Regions from separate parts of the Planococcus notacanthi genome, predicted to be linked through region 1. Evidence: riboswitches for the same ligand, from Rfam matches in the RefSeq annotation. Region 1 holds a riboswitch; each other region holds the start of a gene.
The links. A riboswitch is a leader RNA that binds a small molecule or an ion and turns the genes downstream of it on or off. The one in region 1 is predicted to bind lysine.
Positions count from the first base shown of each region.

Region 2: another riboswitch for lysine. It lies ahead of QMA01_RS16155 (Na+/H+ antiporter NhaC family protein); the one in region 1 lies ahead of dapA (4-hydroxy-tetrahydrodipicolinate synthase).
Region 3: another riboswitch for lysine. It lies ahead of QMA01_RS06670 (aspartate kinase); the one in region 1 lies ahead of dapA (4-hydroxy-tetrahydrodipicolinate synthase).

Region 1 covers NZ_JASDCQ010000002.1:375,868-383,218, forward strand. Annotated here, with positions in the region: gene QMA01_RS09375 (YsnF/AvaK domain-containing protein) at 1-68, opposite strand, end outside; gene QMA01_RS09380 (YsnF/AvaK domain-containing protein) at 214-1,026, opposite strand; gene QMA01_RS09385 (alpha/beta fold hydrolase) at 1,472-2,272, shown strand; gene QMA01_RS09390 (GGDEF domain-containing protein) at 2,285-3,223, shown strand; gene QMA01_RS09395 (STAS domain-containing protein) at 3,344-4,183, shown strand; gene dapA (4-hydroxy-tetrahydrodipicolinate synthase) at 4,229-5,119, opposite strand; lysine riboswitch at 5,247-5,425, opposite strand; gene QMA01_RS09405 (SAM-dependent methyltransferase) at 5,532-6,143, shown strand; gene ypfJ (KPN_02809 family neutral zinc metallopeptidase) at 6,201-7,046, shown strand; gene QMA01_RS09415 (TraB/GumN family protein) at 7,178-7,351, shown strand, end outside.
Region 2 covers NZ_JASDCQ010000005.1:144,931-152,281, forward strand. Annotated here, with positions in the region: gene QMA01_RS16140 (DUF72 domain-containing protein) at 1-252, shown strand, start outside; gene QMA01_RS16145 (sulfite exporter TauE/SafE family protein) at 252-1,079, shown strand; gene QMA01_RS16150 (bifunctional metallophosphatase/5'-nucleotidase) at 1,092-2,435, shown strand; lysine riboswitch at 2,507-2,689, shown strand; gene QMA01_RS16155 (Na+/H+ antiporter NhaC family protein) at 2,798-4,372, shown strand; gene QMA01_RS16160 (sodium-dependent transporter) at 4,569-6,089, shown strand; gene QMA01_RS16165 (methionine/alanine import family NSS transporter small subunit) at 6,105-6,236, shown strand; gene lipA (lipoyl synthase) at 6,380-7,303, shown strand; gene QMA01_RS16175 (YutD family protein) at 7,319-7,351, shown strand, end outside.
Region 3 covers NZ_JASDCQ010000001.1:1,357,051-1,364,401, reverse strand. Annotated here, with positions in the region: gene QMA01_RS06685 (electron transfer flavoprotein subunit alpha/FixB family protein) at 1-148, shown strand, start outside; gene trxA (thioredoxin) at 306-620, shown strand; gene uvrC (excinuclease ABC subunit UvrC) at 675-2,471, shown strand; lysine riboswitch at 2,509-2,684, shown strand; gene QMA01_RS06670 (aspartate kinase) at 2,825-4,063, shown strand; gene QMA01_RS06665 (succinate dehydrogenase cytochrome b558 subunit) at 4,442-5,056, shown strand; gene sdhA (succinate dehydrogenase flavoprotein subunit) at 5,102-6,850, shown strand; gene sdhB (succinate dehydrogenase iron-sulfur subunit) at 6,873-7,351, shown strand, end outside.

The DNA.
Region 1 (7,351 bases):
CCAATTTGGATCAATACTTGTGCTTCTGCATTGAAAAGTCCGACAAGTTTGTTTCCCTTTTTCTCCATAGTTAATTCCCCCCCATGTCAGTTGCATCAAAATACTTGTTAATGCTAATTTACCCTTAGTCGCATGTTGGATAAACCTTCAGGAATCCAGGCTCAAAAAAAGGCGTCTCCGGAGAAATCATCCGGAGACGCCTTTGCTGTTTTTTTATAGGGAAGTGCGTCCGTCTTTTTTCGCTTTTACGTTTTCGTCAATATCCGCTTCTTCACGGCGGACGGTTTCATTCACCACTTCGGTATCTTGGACTTTGCGTTTGCCGACGACAATTTCTTCGCTGACGACGTCTTTTTTGCTGACCTCCACGCGTTCCTCGGAAACCGGAACATGAATAGAATCTCCATCGTCATAGACGCCTTTATCCGCCAATCCGCCTGTGCCCGGTGAAACTTCCTCGTTGACCGCACGGCGTTCCACATATACTTCTTCGCGCTCAACCGGTACTTCGATGGTCTGCTGTTCTTCGACCACATGTTTGCCGACATTCACTTCGCCAGTCTGTACGCGTTCTTTGTCGACATTCAAACGCTCTTCGTGAAGGCGCAAATGTTCCTCTTCTTCATGGCTGCCGGCAGTTGCCGTTCCGGTTGCTGTCTGCGCGCCCGAGTATTGCTTATAAGAAGTGCCATAGTCGCTGTTCACGTAAAGAACCAGCTTGCCATTTTCGACTTGGCGGTAGTATTCATCCGCTTCGCCGCTGCCTAATCCCATTTGAGTGAATGCATCCCGTGTGGAATCTTCACCTGAAATGAACGATTTGAATTTGCCCATGAAGTTATCGTCTTCTTGTGTGTTTAAGTGCACGTCCGTCTGGCCTTGGACCATGGACAGTTGATCGTCATGTTTCGCGATTACATACATGTCTTCTTCGTTATAGCCTTGTGCTTTTAATTCGCTTATTTTATGCAGAACTTCTGCTTGTACGTCATATGCTTGGATAAATGTGTTTTTATTGTTTGTCATTGTCAATTCCTCCTAATAGTGATAAATCACCTGTGAAGTAAGGTACTGTCTGTCTACCCCGTAGTTTTTTGAAATAAACCATGGAAGAGTAGGAGAGGGATTGAAACATCTTCTTTTCTGTGCGGATGACTATGCTTGGAAACTGCATGGTGCCAGGCACCGGAACAATTCCGGAGACACAACTATTTTATAAAATAAAAATCTTATCAAATGAATAGAAAGAGACTATAAAGCACTCTCGGTTTCATTTGAAAAGCAGATATTTATCTGCTTTCTTTTAATTGTATAAGATGGCGGTACAAAAGAATGGAATCGATAAAATTAAGGGAATCCTTACTTTATAAACAGTAAGATTGAACTATTAATGCTATGATTAAGGCGTATTTTACTTTTATATATTCGAATTTAGCCTTAGGGCGGCAAGTTCACAAGGGATGGGATGACAATGGGGATTGATGTTTTGCAACGCAATAACGTCCGAGTGACTGGACAAGGGAAAAAAACAATAGTATTCGCACACGGCTTTGGCTGTGATCAACAAGTGTGGAATAATACGATTACCAATTTCGAACAGGATTATCGGGTCGTCACTTTTGATTATGTAGGAGCTGGAAACAGTGACAAGACAGCGTATTCCAAAGAGCGTTACAGCACTTTGGATGGCTACAAACAGGATCTTTTGGAGGTTTGTGCATCACTTGAGATGGAAGGATTCCTATTTGTCGGCCATTCTGTCAGTGCCATGATCGGTATGCTGGCGTCAATTGAGCAACCTGGATTGATGGAGAAAATGGTCATGATCGGACCTTCTCCTTACTATATGAATGAGCCTGGCTATAATGGCGGGTTTGAACGGGCAGACATTGACGAATTATTGGATATGATGGAAACCAATTATATGGAGTGGGCTAAATACTTGGCGCCGGTCGTCATGCAGAATGAGCAGCGTCCTGAGCTCGCCGAAGACTTTGAACATCTTTTATGCTCGAATGATCCGATGATTGCGCGGCAATTTGCTGAAGTGACGTTTACTACGGATCTTCGCGATCAATTGGATAAAGTGGCTGTACCCACGCTGATTCTTCAGACCAAGTTCGACGCTATTGCACCGGCGGAAGTCGGGCAGTATGTCCACGACCACATCCAGGGGAGCCGACTGATTGTGATGGAAGCAGTTGGCCATAATCCGCATTTAAGCGATTCTGATGAAACAGTGAAACACATCAAGGCCTATTTGGCGGAGTAGGGAGAGAAGACAGTGGAACAGCAGCTTGATCGAGCGCCATGTGGATATTTGATATTGGATCATGAATTGCGCATCGTGGAAATGAATAAAACCTTGCAGCTCATGACAGGTGCGCAACAACCGAAGCACATGCATGATTTATTGACAGTCGCTTCACGGGTTTACTTCCAGACCTACTTTACTCCTTCCATCAAAATGCATGGCACTGTAAACGAAATGTTTTTGACATTGAAAAGCGAGACGGGTTCCCTGCCTGTCTTGATGAATACGATAGAACGCGACGGCTCCTACGAATGTGCATTGATTCAAATGAGTGTCCGCGGGGAGTATGAAAAGGAATTGCTGCTGGCAAAGCGCAATGCTGAAAAGGTCAACCGTGAGACGGCCGAAGCATACGAAAAGCTGAAAACAGTAATGAATGAAGTGGAATGCAAACAGCAAGAATTGATGGACCTTAATTTCAAACTGCAGCAACTGGCTACAACAGATCCGTTGACGGGATTGAAAAATCGCCGTTACCTGACCGAACAATTGGAAGAACTCTTGCTTCAGGCTGAAACTGGCCGGGAAGTGGCCTTGTTGGTCATAGATATTGACCATTTCAAGAAGGTCAATGATTCACATGGCCATCAGATGGGCGACGCGGTCTTGCAGGAACTGGCCTGGCGTTTGGAAGCGGAAACCGGATCCGCTGATATCGTGGCTCGGCTCGGCGGTGAAGAATTCGTGGTGGTCATGCCAAACGCTGGACTGAAGGACGGCCTGGCCATGGGCAATGCATTATGCAAGCATATGGAAACAGCCCACTGGCTGCATGTCCCTATCACTGTCAGCATCGGTGCTGCGGTTTATGTGGCTGGAGAAGGAATGGATAGCTTGCTGTCACGGGCGGACGAATTTCTTTACAAAGCCAAAGCCAAGGGCAGAAATTGTGTGGTTGGAGACGAATAAAAAATTGCTTTGGCTCTCCAATTTCCATCCAGCTAAATCAATAAAATAAAACCCTTACATTCTTTGGAGCAAAGGCTATAATAGGCATATATAAATGTCTTCGTCTTTGGGGGGATTCCGATGGAAAAAGATATTCGATTGTTGGGTGGACGGGTAAGCGAGGATAAGGAATTAATTGCTCAATTGGTCTATGAAGAAGTGGTGAAAAATGTTCCGGCAGCACAGCTTGAAACGAACAAAGCCTTTATCGAAACTGTCACTAAGACCCGGATCCATTTTGTGGAACTGATCGGAGAGTCGATCAGCAATAGCTGCGACGTTCGAAAGGTCTATGCAGATATTCAAGAGTGGGGAGAAGAGACGGGAAACTTCTTTCTTGAAACCGGAAGATCGCTGGAAGATGCGTTGGCGGAAACGTCTCTTTACCGCAAACATATCGGAACCGTCATCAAGACAGAAGCGGTCCACAAAAAGATGGAGCTGCAGCTTCTCTTTGATGTCATGGAATTTTTCCATTCCTTGTTGGACCATGCGGCATACTCATATACACAAGCCTATACAGCATCGTACCAGCGGAAACTGAAATCAGCCAGGAAGGAATTTCTGGAGCTTTCAGCCCCCGTCGTGCCGGTCAGTGACCACATCGCAGTGTTGCCTTTAGTGGGGAATATTGAAATTGACCGCGCCCATTATATTCTGGAGAAAACACTGTTGGCCGCGAATCAGTTGAAAATCAGCGTGCTGATTGTGGATTTATCAGGAGTGGTGCGCGTGGATGCGATGGTAGCTGAACAAATCTTCAAAATCATCCAGTCGTTGAAATTGGTTGGTGTCCGCTCGATTTTAACCGGAATCCGTCCCGAAATCGCTACAACGTTAACTGAGATCGGAGTTGACTTGAAAGTGCTGGAGGTCGGCGGCAGCTTGAAGCGGGTTTTGGAACAAATGAAAGTCAATTGATGAAAAAACGCTGAAGCTCTGGGCTTCAGCGTTTTTTATCTTGTATCAGTTAGTGACGGCTTCGGAATGGACGTCAGGCAATGCCTTACGCAAGGTGATGGTTTCTTCTTCGGTCAATGGAATCATCGGCAAGCGCACGCCGCCGACTTGAACACCAGTCAGCGTAAGTGCCGCTTTGACCGGAGACGGGTTTGGCGCAGCGAACAATGCTTTCATTGTCGGCAATAATCTGCGGTGGATAGCCGCCGCGGTCTTTACATCTCCTGTTTTAAAGCTGGTAATCATGTCCTGCATATCGTTGCCGATGATATGCGCGGAAACTGAGACAATGCCGGTGCCGCCGATTGACAGCATTGGAATTGTTAAGCTATCGTCTCCACTGTAAACAGAAAATGTATCCGCTGTTTTTTCGATGATTTCTGCAGCTGCGTCCAAGTCTCCACTCGCTTCTTTAACAGAAACGATATTGTCGATCTTGGACAGGCGAATGATCGTTTCCGGAGATAGATTGACCACGCTGCGTCCTGGAATATTGTAGAGCATGACCGGCAGGCTTGTAGACGCGGCAATCGCCTGGAAATGCTGGAACATGCCTTCCTGTGAAGGTTTGTTATAGTATGGTGTGACCAGCATGATGCCATCAACGCCCGTTTCTTCTGCTTGTTTTGTCAAGGAGATGGAAGCGCGTGTATTATTGGAACCTGTTCCTGCAATGACTGGAATCCGTCCGGCTACTGTATGGACGGTAAACTGGAACAATTCAACTTTTTCCTCTGCCGTTAAAGTCGGAGATTCTCCGGTTGTCCCTGCGACGACCAGGCCGTCTGAACCGTTTGCTATCAAATGCTCTATCAATTGTTGTGTTGCCGGAAAATCAATGTCTCCATGTTGATCGAATGGCGTCACCATTGCTGTAATTACTTGGCCAAAATTCATAAAGAACACACCCTTTTCTAATTTTTGTCGTAGCTTAGAGGTGAGGGGCCTAGTCAGGAATAAACAAAAAAGCAGCAACGAGGGACTCGTTGCTGCAGTAGAAACAATGTTTACCAATCGTTCCTGTGCATCAGATAGCCCTCCATATAGTTCCCTATATGACAGTCCTGCATTTATTGAATGCAGACCCAGCGCACGGAAACATGAGATTTCCGCCACTTCGGCAAATCCCCCTTTCGGCAAACGTCAACGGAGCTCATACTCCTCGTTTTGCGTACTGATGGTTTTTGCGCCTCTATCCTACTCCATAAAAGCTGGAGCAAGAAATATTGAATTAGCTGTACTATAACAAATTCCACTATTAATTGCAAGGTCATCAGAGTAAAATTTTATACCGAAGGAGTGATTTGGGATGAAAGAGCAGGAATACGACCGCCGGTTGAATATCACAACCAGTGGAAATCAGCGGGGCTTTACGGATTCCCTTCACCACAACCGTTATGAGCCGACTCCTTACAAATTGCTGGACAGGTTGTTCGAAAACTACAGCCTGTCTCCCGGTGGCCGTCTGGTGGATGTGGGCTGTGGCAAAGGGAGATTGAATTTTTATGCCCATCATGTATTCGGATCAGAAACAGCTGGAATCGAAATGAATCCCGTATTTTATGCAAAGGCCCTTGAAAATAAAAGACAATATGTGAAAAAACATAAAAACGCTGAGCAGAAGGTGACGTTCTATAACTGCCTTGCACAGGATTACCCAATAACGGCACGGGACACTGTATTTTATTTTTTTAATCCATTTTCTGTCCAGATATTCATTGCATTTATCAATGAAATCATACGGTCTGCCGAGATAAGTCCAAGGACAATCGAGGTGATCTTATTTTTTGCTTCACAGGATTACAGTGATTTTTTGGAGACACGTACCGTTTTTGAATTGGCAAAAGAAATTCAGCTGCCTGGTTTCGATAAAGATCTCCGGGAACGTTTTTTAATCTACCGTTTGCATGAAGTGGATTAGAACACGCGTTGCAACGGGTATGGGTAAACAAAAAGCATTTTGAAACGAGGGAGTCCTATGGAGTGGAAAGGCAGAAAAGCCAGTAGAAATGTAGAAGACCGAAGAGGCAAAGGCGGTGCAATGGTGGCAGGCGGCGGAATCGGCGGTATTCTGATTGTGCTGCTTGTAGCGTTTTTAGGTGGCGATCCGGGTGTCATCCTGGACCAATTGGGAGGCTCAGGTGGAACAACGTCAAACCAGCCTTATGAAGCAACACAGGAAGAAGAGGAATTGGCTGAATTCGTTTCAGTTGTCCTCGCGGATACCGAAGAAGTTTGGACAGAAGTTTTTGCCGAGGAAGGCATGGAATATGTGGAACCGACATTGGTGCTGTATACCGGAAGTGTTGAATCCGCTTGCGGGACGGCAGGTGCAGCAGTCGGACCGTTCTATTGCCCAGGCGACTACAAGCTCTACATTGATTTGAGTTTCTACAATGAATTGCAGACCCAGTTCCAGGCGCCGGGTGATTTTGCCATGGCTTATGTAGTGGCGCATGAAGTTGGGCACCATGTCCAGAATTTGCTAGGTGTTATGGAAGAAGTGCAGCCTCTGCGCAATCAATTGAGTGAAGAAGAATACAATAAATTACAGGTTCGCCTGGAGTTGCAGGCGGATTATCTGTCAGGTGTCTGGGCGCATCATGCGCAAGGCATGGGCTATTTGGAAGAAGGGGACTTGGAGGAAGCGCTGACAGCGGCGAGTGCGGTGGGGGATGATACTATTCAGCAGCGTTCACGCGGTTATGTAGTGCCGGAGAGCTTTACCCATGGGAGTTCAGAGCAACGGAAGCGCTGGTTCTACAAAGGCTTCCAAGCCGGCAACCTGAAAGAAGGCGACACTTTTAATGCCACTGATTTATGACCCGGACCTTCTTTTAGTGGAAATCCAAGGGTGCGGCATTGATATTTTCGCTATTGTAATCCATTATAAAGAATAGACAGTCTTTTCATTTGTATATGGAAAGAAATTCAGTTCTATAAAGGAAGTACAACATGACGCAAGATAATATTACTCGCATAGAATATGAAGGAAAAGAATTGATTTTGATTGGGACTGCACACGTATCGAAAGTGAGTGCAGAGCAAGTGAAAGAAGTTATTGAAACGGAGCAGCCTGATTCGGTGTGCATCGAATTGGATGCGCAGCGCTATGAATCGGTCATGCAA
Region 2 (7,351 bases), on a different contig from region 1:
TGGCTCAATCCGGGGCACGGCCAAAAATGGCGTGAAGTACGCTATCTCTATGATTACAATCAAAAAGAATTAGAAGAAATAAGCCGCGCCGTAAAGGCTTTATCCGACACCACAGAAAATGTTTATGTCATCTTCAATAATAATTCGGGAGGTCATGCGGCAGGCGACGCCAAACAGTTTCAGGAAATGAATGGTTTGGCATTTGAAGGCCTTTCGCCGAAACAAATGGATCTGTTTGAAGGTGAATTTTGATGGTTTTTATCGTCATGGCGCTTGTCGGAATCGTTTCCGGTATCGTAGGCGCTTTGATTGGTTTAGGGGGAGGCGTCATTCTGGTTCCGGCACTATTATTTCTTGGAACAGGCTTTGCTTTTTTCCCTGAATTATCTCCTCAACAAATTGTTGGCTTATCCGTTATTATGATGATTTTCACTGGTCTGTCTTCAACCTTGGCTTATATGAAAGTCGGAACGGTCGATTACAAAAGTGGTATCATTTTCTTTGCGGGCAGTGCGCCGGGAACGGTAATCGGTGCTTTTGTCAATAAAAACCTGGATCTTCCTTCATTCAATCTTTATTTCGGCATTCTTTTGGTCCTGCTCTCTTTGCTTTTATTGATTAGAGATCATTTAAAGGAAGTCCATTGGTTTGTTGATAACGGCCGCCAGACGACTTTTATAGATAAGCAGCAGAAAGAATATATATATGGTTACCCTATTTGGTTTGCTTTGCTGCTGACCTTTTTTGTGGGGTTTGCTTCAGGGCTTTTCGGAATCGGTGGAGGATCCATCATTGTCCCTGCCATGATTCTATTGTTTTTGTTTCCGCCTCATGTGGCGATCGGAACATCGATGTTCATGGTCTTTTTATCAGCCATCATCAATTCCATCACTCACATCTCATTGGGGCATGTGCCATGGATCTACACAGCGGCAGTAGTCCCAGGTGCATACATTGGTGCGAAACTCGGAGCTCGGCTAAACAAACACCTTAACTCCGAAACGTTGGTCATTATTTTACGTCTAGTGCTCCTGGTTCTGGGGCTTCGATCGATTTACGAAGGAATATTTAGTTCTTAAAGAGGTGTTTTCATGAGCGAAACCATTCATATTTACCATACCAATGATTTGCATAGCCATTTCAAGAATTGGCCGCGCATCAAGTCTTTTCTCGCTGAGCGGAAAAGCTGGCATGAAGAGGCTGGCGATGTTTGTTTGATTCTGGATATTGGTGACCACGTTGATCGCTCGCATCCGTATACGGAAGGAACAGCTGGCCAGGGTAATGTGCTTTTGCTTAACGAAGTGCATTACGATGCCGTTACTATCGGCAATAATGAAGGCATCACCTTGTCCAAGGACGAACTCAATAATTTATATGTTGAAGCGGATTTTGAGGTAGTGGTATCGAATTTATTTGACTTGCAAGGGCGCCGGCCGGATTGGGCAAAGCCTTTCCACGTTATTCATACAAAAAATGGCACACGCATCGGACTGGTGGGAGCGACTGCAGAATTCACCCCCTTTTATCAGAAACTTGGCTGGAAGATCACCGATGCAAAACAATCGATTATAGAAGCAGTAAAGGAAATTGAAAACGAAGTGGATCTAATCGTCTGCCTGTCTCATCTTGGTGTTAAGGAAGATGAATTATTAGCCGAGCTTTGTCCACAGATCCACCTTATTTTAGGTGCTCATACCCATCATATTTTTCATGACGGGAAGTGGCAAGGAAATACGCTGATGGGGGCTGCTGGTAAGTTTGGTTTTTATATCGGCCATGTCACTGTAGAGGAGCAGTTTGAGAAATCTTCTGCACAACTGATCGAGACTTCCCAACTAAGAAAAGTGGAGGAAGGATTTGATGAATTCCTGGTCGAGCAGGGAAAACTGCAATTGGGGGAACTGGTCTTCCACAGCACGAAAAGCTTAAAAGCAGAGTGGTTTAAAGACTCCGAGATGGGTCTATTATTCGGACAGGCATTGATCGAATTTACGGAAGCAGACTGTGCGCTTTTTAATGCTGGAATTTTTATGCAAGATATGCCGAAAGGTGCTCTGACTCGCTATGATTTCCATAAAATGCTGCCACATCCGATCAATCCGTGTCTTGTCGAACTGAGTGGAGCGGAGTTGAAAGAAATCTACCTGCAATCGCTGAATGCGGAATGGCCACAGCTTGAATTAAAAGGAATGGGATTCCGTGGTGTGGTTTTTGGGAAGATGCTTCATATGAATATGGAGATAACTGATCACCATTTTTATATCAATGGACAGCTGGCGATGCATGACCAAATCTATAAACTGGTGACGTTGGATATGTTGACATTCGGTTATTTTTTCCCGAGTTTAAAGAGAGCGCCTAAAACGTATTTCATGCCTGAGTTCCTGCGGGATGTTTTCAGTCAGTATTTTCACAGCAAAGCCCTTAAGTAGAAGGAATGTTCAGACTAAAAAGGCATTTGATTTTGTCAGTATTTTGGGCTATGCTAACAAAGAAATATATATTGGTGGGTAGAGGCTGCAGAGCTGATCAGTAGGATGTGCGAGTTTGACCGCGTTGACCGCATCTGAAAGGAAGTTTTGCCGAAATCGATTTTCTGGGGTCTCCGGAAATTGGATTGGGATCATTCTGAACAAGAATGATACTGTCATTTAGGCGGAAGCGTAAATGGAGGGCTACAGGGTTGTTTGATGTGTATCGCACAGACGAATTGTAGAAGGCTGACTGATCCAACTGGAGAGGTCGGCCTTTTTTGTCTCATTTTTCACCCATCAAAAAATAAGGAGGAGTTTTCATGGAGAATACGATTTTTTCGATTTTGCCGCCGATTATTGCAATCGTTATGGTGTTATTGACACGCCGTGTCCTGTTGTCACTGGGGACAGGTATTGTCGCGGCAGCCGTAATTTTGACTTGGTTTGCACCAATTGATGCTTTACAGGAGCTTGTCAAATCATTTACGATCATTTTTTGGGACGAAGGCTTTAACGCTTATAATGTCTTTATCATTCTTTTTCTTTTATTGCTTGGCATCATCACCGCATTCGTCAGCTTATCCGGCGGCAGCCATGCCTTTGCTGAGTGGGCTTCGACACGCATCAAGTCAAGAAGAGGCGCAAAAGTCCTTACAGTGGTTTTAGGCATCGTCATCTTTATCGATGATTATTTCAATGCTTTGGCTGTCGGACAGGTTGCACGCCCAATCACCGACCGCTACAAAGTTTCACGTGCGAAACTTGCCTATTTCATCGATTCGACTGCAGCGCCAGTTTGTGTAATCTCGCCAGTTTCAAGTTGGGGAGCTGCAATCATAGGGATTGTTGCTACGATCTTGGCTGGCCAGACTTTTGTGGAATATTCCGCTTTAGAAGCCTTCCTGTGGATGGCACCGATGAATTTCTATGTAGTTGCTTCGTTGGCGATTGTTTTCTTTGTAGCTATCCGGGATGTGGATTTCGGGGAAATGAAGAAACACGAAGTGCTGGCAATTACAAAGGGACAGCTTTTTGACCCTAAGAAAACCATACCGGGTGAAATGAAAGAAGAGTTCCCTTCGCATTCTTATGGACATGTAAGAGACCTATTGCTTCCAATTCTATTGTTGATTGTCGGTACTGTAGGCGCGATGATCTGGACGGGTTATCAGAATGCTGGACATGTTTTCGATATTTGGTTGATTTTTGAAAATACCGATGTTCCCGCTTCCCTGTTAGCAGGCGGAATTTTGGGTGCATTGACGTCGATCATTCTATATGTTCTGCAGATGAAAAAGAACGAAACAGCTACTGTTGGATGGATTGGAAAAGGCATCTGGGCTGGCCTTAAATCAATGATAGGAGCCGTACTCATTTTAGTCTTTGCCTGGTCTTTGACTTCTTTGATCGGTTCTCTTGAAACTGGCGCTTATCTAGCGGGTGTGGTTTCTGATGGCAATATTCCAACTTCAATTCTCCCAGTCTTATTATTTGTTCTCGCAGGAATCATGGCTTTCTCAACAGGAACTTCATGGGGTTCATTCGGCATCCTGTTGCCGATTGCTGGAACCATTATGATTGAAGCGGAACCTTCGCTGCTGCTGCCGGCGCTATCCGCAGTCTTGGCGGGAGCTGTGTTTGGAGATCATTGTTCACCTATTTCCGATACGACGATTTTGTCTTCAACTGGAGCGGGGAGCAATCACATGGACCATGTCTTAACGCAGATACCGTATGCATTAACAGCTGCAGTCATTGCTGCAATAGGGTATATTGTCATAGGTTTGACCGGTTCTTTGCTGCTGTCATTAGGAACAGTGGCTTTGGTGCTGGCAGTGTTATTCATTGTCTGGTCACGACGGACAACTATTATTGAAAAACAACAAAATGCTTAAGTAAAAGAAGGCAGAGAAGCTTATTCTCTGCCTTTTTACTTTTGCTGCAATAGTTTTTTTAGAAAATATTTTGATTTCATCTTTACATTAAAGGAGCCTCTCGGTATACTATTTCTAGATTAACTAATAATCTGAAAATAATCAAAATTCCTATTTTTATGTAAATAAAATGGGAGAAAACAAAGGGGGAAGAGAGATGGAACGTTCGCAATGGGGTACACGTGCCGGCTTTATCATGGCTGCCGTCGGCTCTGCAGTAGGTCTTGGGAACATATGGCGTTTTCCGTATGTTGCGTATGAAAATGGCGGGGGTGCATTTTTCATACCGTATCTATTTGCATTGTTGACTGCAGGGATACCGATTCTTATACTTGAATTTACCATTGGCCATAAGTATCGCGGGTCAGCACCGTTGTCATTCTTTAGAATGGGCGGCAAGAAGTTGGAATGGATGGGATGGTGGGCTGTCTTTGTGTCCTTTATCATATCTGTATATTATGCTGTAATCATCGCCTGGGCAATGCGCTATACTATATTTTCTTTCAATCAGGCATGGGGTACGGATACACAAGATTTCCTGTTCAATGATTTTTTACAGCTGACAGTTCAACCGGGACAGACCGGCGGAATTGTCTGGGGTGTATTCATTCCATTGGCATTGGTGTGGATCATTACATTGGGGATTCTGCTGGCAGGTGTTAAAAAAGGAATTGAACTGGCCAACCGGATTTTCATTCCGACATTGGTGGTCATTTTCCTTGCTGTTGTAATTCGAGCGGTCACATTGGATGGCGCATTGACAGGATTGGAAGCCTTCTTCCAACCAGATTTTGATGCCATACTGAATCCGACGGTTTGGGTAGCGGCCTATGGGCATATTTTCTTCAGTTTATCAGTAGCATTCGCTATCATGATCACATACTCAAGTTATCTTCCGAAAAAATCAGATATCACAAATAATGCATTTATCACAGGATTCGCCAACTCTGCTTTTGAATTATTAGCAGGGATTGGAATATTTGCAGCTCTTGGATTTATGGCTGCTCAGCAGGGCGTCGCTGTAGGTGATGTCGCAACTGCAGGCGTCGGTCTTGCTTTTGTGGTTTTTCCACAGATCATCAATGAGTTTCCAGGATTCAATGGCTTGTTCGGGACTCTGTTCTTCTTGTCTCTGACACTTGCGGGTTTGACTTCATTAATATCAATTACTGAAACTTATGTCGCTGGATTCTCTGAGAAATTTGGAATTTCCCGTAACAAAGCGGTGTTATTCGGAGGCGGACTTGCTGCTTTGATTTCGATTCTGTTTGCGACACAAGGTGGATTGTACTTCCTGGATCTGGCAGATTACTTCATTAACCAATTTGGGGTTGCAGCAATCGGATTAGTGGAAGTTGTGCTGGTTGTTTGGGTCTTCCGCAAAGCGGATCTTCTCAAAGGCCATGCCAACGAAATCTCGGATATCCGACTTGGCGCCTGGTGGAAATTCAGCTTAGGAATCATTACGCCAATCGTTCTGGGTTATATGATGTTTGGACTTTTGAAACTGAATATCCTGAAAGAGTTTGAAACGGAAACCGGAAATTACGAAGGATATTCCGATATGTTCACCTTAGCAGGTGGTGTGGCTGTTGCTGCAGCTGCATTGATCTTTGGAATCCTCTTCTCTATCGGTAAATGGCATAAAGAACAAGGCGAATATGACGAGCGCAATTAAAAGGGGGAGCTTCATATGACAGTAAGTTCGATTGTCGTCATGATTATTGGGATGGTCATCATTTGGGGTGGCTTAGCTGCTAGCATCATTCATGCAGTTAGAAGCAGCAAAAAGAATAAAGCAAGAGATGCTGCAAATAACGTTTAATTTAAAGGCCCGGAAACTCCTAGTTTCCGGGTTTCTTTATGCTTTCATGGCAGTAGGTGAGCTTGTGAGGAACATGCCTTTATGATACATTTGGAATAGAATCGGATTCCATCCATAAATCAGATAGATAGGGGACGATGTGCGTGTCAACAAAGCAGGAACATCTTAGAAAGCCCGATTGGTTAAAGATTAAACTCAATACCAATGAAAACTATACCGATTTGAAGAAAATGATGCGAGAAAATAACTTGAACACAGTCTGTGAAGAAGCAAGGTGTCCGAATATCCATGAATGCTGGGGAACGCGGAGAACCGCTACGTTCATGATCCTCGGTGCCGTCTGTACAAGAGCATGCCGTTTTTGTGCAGTGAAAACCGGGTTGCCGAATGAGTTGGATCTTCAGGAGCCGGAACGGGTAGCCGCTTCTGTAAAAATGATGAACCTGAAACATGCGGTCATCACGGCAGTCGCACGTGACGATTTGAAAGATGGCGGCTCTGCTGTGTTTGCAGAGACAATACGTGCGATTAAACGAGCCAACCCATTTACAACTGTTGAAGTCCTGCCATCTGATATGGGTGGAATCTATGAAAATCTGGAACGGCTGATGGATGCTAAACCGGATATTTTGAACCACAATATAGAAACTGTGCGCCGTTTGACGCCAAGAGTCAGAGCACGAGCCAAATATGACCGGTCACTGGAATTGCTGAAGCGTTCGAAAGAATTGCATCCGGATATTCCAACAAAATCATCTTTGATGATCGGTTTAGGGGAGACCAAGGAAGAGATCATTGAAGTCATGGACGATCTCCGTGCTAACGATGTGGATATCATGACGATTGGCCAATACTTACAGCCCACAAAAAAACATTTGAATGTACAGAAATATTATTCGCCGAAGGAATTCAAGGAATTTTGGGAAATTGCGATGGCCAAAGGGTTCTCGCATTGCCAGGCAGGCCCTCTGGTGCGAAGCAGCTATCATGCGGATGAGCAAGTCAATGCAGCTGCTAAAGAGCGTCAGCGACTCGGAGAAGAGCAAGCAGCTGCTATAAACAGCTAATGGATGGTGAGGAAAATGATTACACTGGAACAGTTGAACTATGAAATA
Region 3 (7,351 bases), on a different contig from region 1:
CATGGCGGGTATGTCCAACTCGAAAGTGATCGTGGCGATCAACAAAGATCCAGAAGCGAATATTTTCAAAGTAGCAGATTACGGCATTGTCGGAGACTTGTTTGAAGTCATCCCGATGCTGACAGAAGAATTCAAGAAAGTAATGTAATTTTGGATGGCGGCGGGTCTACAAGACTCGCCGCCATTTTCTGTTTAACGCACCCAATTGACGGGTAATGGAAGAGTAGGCAAATAAATAGCTGTTGTTTTTAACGCATGCTATACTCTGTATATAGTTTGGTTTTAATCATAAGGAGGAATTATTCATGGCAATCGTACACGGTACAGATCAGAACTTTTCACAAGAAGTATCAGAAGGACTCGTTTTAGTAGATTTTTGGGCAACTTGGTGCGGACCATGTAAAATGATTGCTCCAGTGCTGGAAGAGTTAGACGCTGAAATGAGCGATAAAGTTAAAATCGTAAAAGTTGATGTGGATCAAAACCAGGAAACAGCTGGAAACTACGGCATCATGTCAATTCCGACTTTGCTATTGATGAAAGACGGAGAGACAGTAGATAAAGTAGTTGGTTTCAGACCAAAAGAAGCATTGGCTGAATTGGTTGAAAAACACGCATAATTCTTAACCGGGTCCAGTGATGGTGCCCGGTTTTTTAATAGGGTGAGATAAAAGATGGCTAACGAATTGATTCAGCATAAATTAGCAATATTGCCTGATCAACCAGGCTGTTATTTGATGAAGGACCGCCAGAATACCGTCATTTATGTCGGCAAGGCGAAAGTTCTTAAAAATCGCGTGCGCTCCTACTTTACGGGAAGCCACGATGCAAAAACCCAGCGTTTGGTCAATGAAATCGAGGATTTCGAATACATCGTGACATCTTCCGATAAGGAAGCGCTGATTCTTGAATTGAATTTGATCAAGAAATACGATCCGAAATACAACATCATGCTGAAAGATGACAAAAGCTATCCGTATTTAAAGATTACCGGTGAGCGCCATCCGAAGCTGATCACGACCAGACATGTCAAAAAAGACAAAGGCAAGTATTTCGGTCCGTATCCGAATGCTTATGCCGCGGCAGAGACGAAAAAGTTGCTGGACCGCCTGTACCCATTGCGGAAATGCCATACCATGCCGGACCGGGTTTGTTTGTATTATCATTTGGGGCAATGTCTTGCGCCATGCGTCAAGCCAGTAGAAAAAGAAACCTATCAGGAAATGATCGACGGCATCAGCAAATTTCTAAATGGCGGTTTTCGTGAAGTCAAACAGGAATTGGTCGAGAAAATGTCTGAAGCGGCAGAAAATCTGGAATTTGAGCGGGCCAAGGAATACCGTGACCAAATTTCGATGATTGAAACCGTTATGGAAAAACAGAAAATGGCGATGAATGATTTCACCAATCGCGATGTATTTGCTTATGCGGTCGATAAAGGCTGGATGTGTGTGCAGGTCTTTTTTGTGCGCCAAGGCAAATTGATTGAACGGGATGTTTCGCTTTTCCCGCTTTACCGGGACCCGGAAGAAGAATTTTTGACTTATCTTGGCCAGTTTTACGAAAAACCGAACCATGTTAAGCCCAATGAAATTCTGCTTCCGGAAGCGGACGATCCGGATATGCTGAAAGAATGGCTCGGAGTCCGGGTGCTCGTTCCGCAGCGCGGCAAGAAAAAAGATTTGGTGGCGTTGGCGAAGAAAAATGCCGAGATTGCCATTAAAGAGAAATTTCAGCTATTGGAGCGCCAGGAAGAACGGACAGTCGGTGCATGCGTAGATTTAGGTGAAGCAATGAACATTGAAACGCCTTTGCGCATCGAAGCGTTCGACAACTCGCATATTCAAGGTGCCGATGCGGTGTCTGCAATGATTACGTTCATTGACGGCAAGCCTTCTAAAAAAGATTACCGGAAATACAAAACGCGAAACGCTTCCAAGCCCGATGATTATGCAGCGATGCGTGAAGTGATCCGCCGGCGCTATTCACGGGTCTTGAAAGATGGATTGCCTTTGCCGGATTTGATTGTCATTGATGGCGGCAAGGGACAAATGGAATCAGCCCGTGAAATTCTGGAAGATGAACTCGGCTTGTCGATTCCGATTGCCGGTTTGGCAAAAGACGCCAAGCACCAAACGTCCCAATTGCTCTATGGTTCACCTCCTGAAGTGGTTCCGTTGAAACGGACCAGCGAAGCATTTTACTTGATGCAGCGCATTCAAGATGAAGTCCACCGTTTCGTTATCACGTTCCACCGGCAGCTGCGCGGCAAGAATTCGATCCAGTCCGCTTTGGATGGCCTTGAAGGAGTTGGCCCGAAACGCAAACAGCAATTGCTGAAGCATTTCGGTTCCGTCAAAAAAATAAAAGAAGCTTCTATAGAAGATATTCAACAAGCGGGAATCCCGTTAGCTTTGGCGACATCCATCAATCAGCATTTTGCTGAGGAGACATTGCCAAGCGATTCATAACATGTTATCGTAAGACCATAATTGAATCACTTGGAAAAGTGATGATAGAGGCGCGAACGTCAATAGTAAGCATTTGGAGATTTGCAGAATCCGTGAAGAATGTTGAAAGGGGCGGTCGCCGAAGTGTGCGTATTTACTGCTGTTTCGCATGCTGGTTCTGCATTTAAGAAGTGCAGAGCTGTCAGAGTCAATCTCTGGAGGGCTATCTCACATGGACGTTTTTCGTACATGATAAAAGAGGTAGTTTGCCGCGGTTGCGGTGAGCTGCCTCTTTTTGTGTCTTTGCCCGGGAGTTATGCTGTTTCCTGGCTAGGCATGTTGAGGGCCACATACTAAATGTGGGAGTGGATGGAATGGAAACGATCGTCATGAAATTTGGAGGCACGTCTGTTGCTACACCTGAGAAAATCATTGGAGTGGCAGAAAGAGCCATTCGAGAAAAAGAAAAAGGAAAACGCGTAGTCATTGTGGTTTCGGCAATGGGCAAGACAACAGATACGCTGCTTGGGTTAGCAGGGGAAATCTCAGCTGAGCCGCCGAAACGGGAAATGGATATGCTATTGGCTACAGGCGAGCAGATTACCATCTCGTTACTGGCTATGGCCTTTAAGAAGCTTGGCCATGAAGCGCTATCGTTTACGGGGTGGCAAGCCGGAATTGAAACAGAGTCTGTTCCGCGAAATGCCCGGATTGAACAAATTCACACGGAACGGCTTGAACGCGTGCTTGACAATGGTTATTTATGTGTAGTGGCTGGATTCCAAGGGGTAGATAAAATCGGTAACATCACCACCCTTGGCCGGGGAGGTTCCGATACGACCGCAGTCGCACTTGCGGCAGCGCTCGGAGCTGAAAAATGCGAAATCTATACCGATGTCGACGGTGTCTACACTTCCGATCCACGTTTTGTAACAGGTGCACGGAAGCTGGAACAGATTTCATATGACGAAATGCTCGAACTCGCTAATCTGGGAGCAGGTGTGCTACACCCGCGTGCAGTTGAATTCGCAAAAAACAATCGCGTACCATTATCGGTCAGAGCAAGTTATTCAGACGAGCCTGGCACAATCATACAAGAGGTGATCACTGTGGAAAAAAACTTAATCGTCAGAGGTGTAGCGTTCGAACCTGGGGTAGCGCGTGTAACTGTCATTTACAAAAAACCGTTTAACGGATCGCTGGCAAATATTTTTACCAAGTTGGCAGAAAATCAGATCGACGTTGATATTATTGTTCAAAGCATCAGTGATGAATTTCCTCCTTCGGTATCGTTTTCCATCAGCCAGGAAAGCTTGGAAGAAACACGCCGCGTGTTGACTGAAGCTCAAAGTGAAATTGGCTTTCTTTCCATGAATGTGGAAATCGGCCTATCGAAAGTCTCCATTGTCGGGTCAGGCATGGTATCAAATCCAGGGGTGGCTGCACGGATGTTTGATATTTTGAGAAGTCAAGACATCCCAGTGAAGATGGTCAGCACATCTGAGATCAAAATTTCAGTGGTAGTGCCGGAAACGGATATGAAGAAATCGGCAAATGCTTTGCACGAGGCCTATGGACTTTCAGAACTTCAGGTGCATCAAGACATATCTTGAATTAAAAACGGTGTACGTGAAAATATTCACAAAATGTTCAAATTCTCAATAGCAATGCTGCGATAATCCCGACAACAGTGGAATACAGCAGAAACAGCTGAAAAAGCGATTCTCAATTAGAGAATCGCTTTTTCGCATAAATCTAATAAAACGGTTACATTCACATAGGTTTTCCCCCTTATGCGGCGTGAAGTCCCCCTTTTTAATGTAATAACTATCTGTTTAAAAGGGATTCGTTGCCTTGACGCTCTCAGAGGGGGGGAGTACAATAAATATGTCATATTCTTGTATCATGATGGTGTTGCGGCTTCAGGTGCTTTCGTCAATTTTTCGTTTGCTCTGGACGCTGCCAATCAATGTTTTGAGGGGGGTAAAATTTTGGATAACAATCGTGAATTTTTAATGCGCAGGCTGCACTCATTGTTGGGGATCATTCCTATCGGTTTATTCTTAACGCAGCACTTAATCGTCAACCATTTTGCAACTCAGGGTGTGGAGTCATTCAATAAAGCATCCGAATTTATGGCTAATCTTCCATTCGTCATTTTCCTGGAGATTTTTGTCATCTATTTACCAATCTTGTATCATGCGTTTTATGGCCTATACATAGCGTTTACTTCGAAGAACAATCCTGGCCATTATAGCTATTTGCGCAACATTCTGTTCGTTGCACAGCGCTATACAGGTGTCTTCCTTGTAGTCTTCATCGCTTGGCACGTATTTGAAACAAGATTCCAAGTTGCAATCGGAGCAGCTGCTGCAGCTGATTTCAACATGATGGAAAACATTTTAAGCAACCCGTTCATGCTGGCATTCTACATCGTCGGTGTCTTGGCTGCAGTCTTCCATTTATCAAACGGACTTTGGTCTTTCCTTGTTACATGGGGAATCACACAATCCGAAGCATCTCAACGAAATGCAACATATTTCACACTTCTAGTATTTATTGTATTATCGATCATTGGTATCAGAGCATTGTTTGCATTCGTTTAAGAATGTTTCAATCATTGGTGAACTAAAAGAGGAGTGAATACTAACATGGCGAAGGGCAAAATTACGATCGTCGGTGGCGGCCTAGCTGGCCTAATGGCAGCAATTAAAGTTGCAGAAGCAGGTTCTTCCGTCGATTTATTTTCAATCGTTCCCGTTAAACGGTCCCACTCAGTATGTGCGCAAGGCGGGATCAACGGAGCGGTTAATACAAAAGGTGAAGGGGATTCCCCGGATATTCACTTTGATGATACTGTATACGGAGGCGACTTCCTTGCGAATCAGCGTCCCGTAAAAGCAATGGCGGATGCAGCACCTGGAATTATCCGGATGTTTGACCGCATGGGCGTTATGTTCAACCGTACGCCGGAAGGCCTTTTGGACTTCCGCCGCTTTGGTGGAACGATGTACCACAGAACAGCATTTGCCGGTGCAACAACTGGCCAGCAATTGCTATACGCATTGGACGAGCAAGTTCGCCGCTACGAAGTGAGCGGACTGATCACGAAATACGAAGGCTGGGAATTCCTGGGTCTTGTTCTTGACGAGCAAGGCGTCGGCAAAGGGATCACAGCTCAAAATATGACGACTATGGAAATCAAATCGTTCCGTGCAGATGCTATCATCATGGCAACTGGCGGACCGGGGATCATTTTCGGGAAATCGACGAACTCTGTCATCAATACAGGTTCAGCGGCTTCTATCGTCTATCAGCAAGGTGCATACTACGCAAACGGCGAATTTATCCAAATTCACCCGACAGCGATTCCAGGAGACGATAAACTGCGCTTAATGTCAGAATCAGCTCGTGGGGAAGGCGGACGTATTTGGACATACAAGGACGGCAAGCCTTGGTATTTCCTTGAAGAAAAATATCCAGCTTACGGAAACCTGGTTCCACGTGATATTGCAACACGTGAAATCTTCGATGTCTGCGTCAACCAAAAACTCGGCATTAATGGCGAGAACATGGTCTACCTGGATCTTTCACACAAAGATCCTAAAGAGCTTGATATCAAACTAGGCGGCATCATTGAGATCTACGAGAAATTCACTGGTGATGACCCTCGCAAAGTACCAATGAAAATCTTCCCGGCTGTCCATTATTCAATGGGTGGATTATGGGTCGATGACCACCAAATGACAAGCATCCCTGGCGTTTTGGCAGCGGGTGAATGTGATTATTCTCAACACGGCGGTAACCGTCTAGGTGCGAACTCATTGCTTTCAGCGATTTACGGCGGTATGGTCGCAGGACCAAACGCTATTGAATATGTAAATGGCCTTGATGTGTTGGCAGAAGATCTTCCTTCGGCTATTTATGAAAAATACGAAGCAGAAGAGCAGCGCAAATGGGAAGAAATCCTTGCATTGAACGGCACAGAAAACGCTTATGTCCTCCACAAAGAGCTTGGCGAATGGATGACGGACAATGTAACAGTAGTACGCTACAATGATCGTTTGCAGAAGACGGATGAAAAACTCCAGGAACTGCTTGAACGTTTCAACCATATCAATATTACTGATACACAGCTTTGGAGCAACCAAGGCGCAATGTTTACACGCCAGTTGCGAAATATGCTACATTTAGCACGAGTGATCACAATCGGAGCGCTTAACCGTAACGAAAGCCGCGGAGCTCACTACAAACCGGAATTCCCGGATCGTAATGACGAAGAATTCCTTAAAACGACTATGGCTAAATTTAATGGCAATGATGCACCTATCTTCCACTATGAAGAAGTCGATACATCGTTGATTCCACCGCGCAAACGTGATTACTCAGCAAAAGCATAATCTAGAAGGGAGCTAATTTACCATGGGTGAAGCAGCAAAGACGGTTATATTTGAAATCGAACGCCGAAACTCTACGGATGAGAATTCGTATTGGGAAAAGTTCGAATTGCCATATAAAGCGAATATGAATGTCATCTCGGCATTGATGGAAATTCGCCGTAACCCTGTCAACATGGAAGGGAAGAAAACCACTCCTGTAAACTGGGACATGAACTGTCTGGAAGAGGTTTGTGGAGCATGTTCGATGGTCATCAATGGCAAAGCGCGTCAATCGTGTACTGCTTTAGTTGACCAATTGGAACAGCCAATCCGCCTTCAGCCGATGAAGACATTCCCTGTTGTCCGTGACCTTGTCATTGACCGCAGCCGGATGTTCGATTCGTTGAAGAAAGTTAAAGCATGGGTGCCGATTGATGGTACGCATGACCTTGGAGACGGACCACGTATGCCTGAGCGCAAGCGCCAATGGGCTTACGAATTGTCTAAATGTATGACTTGCGG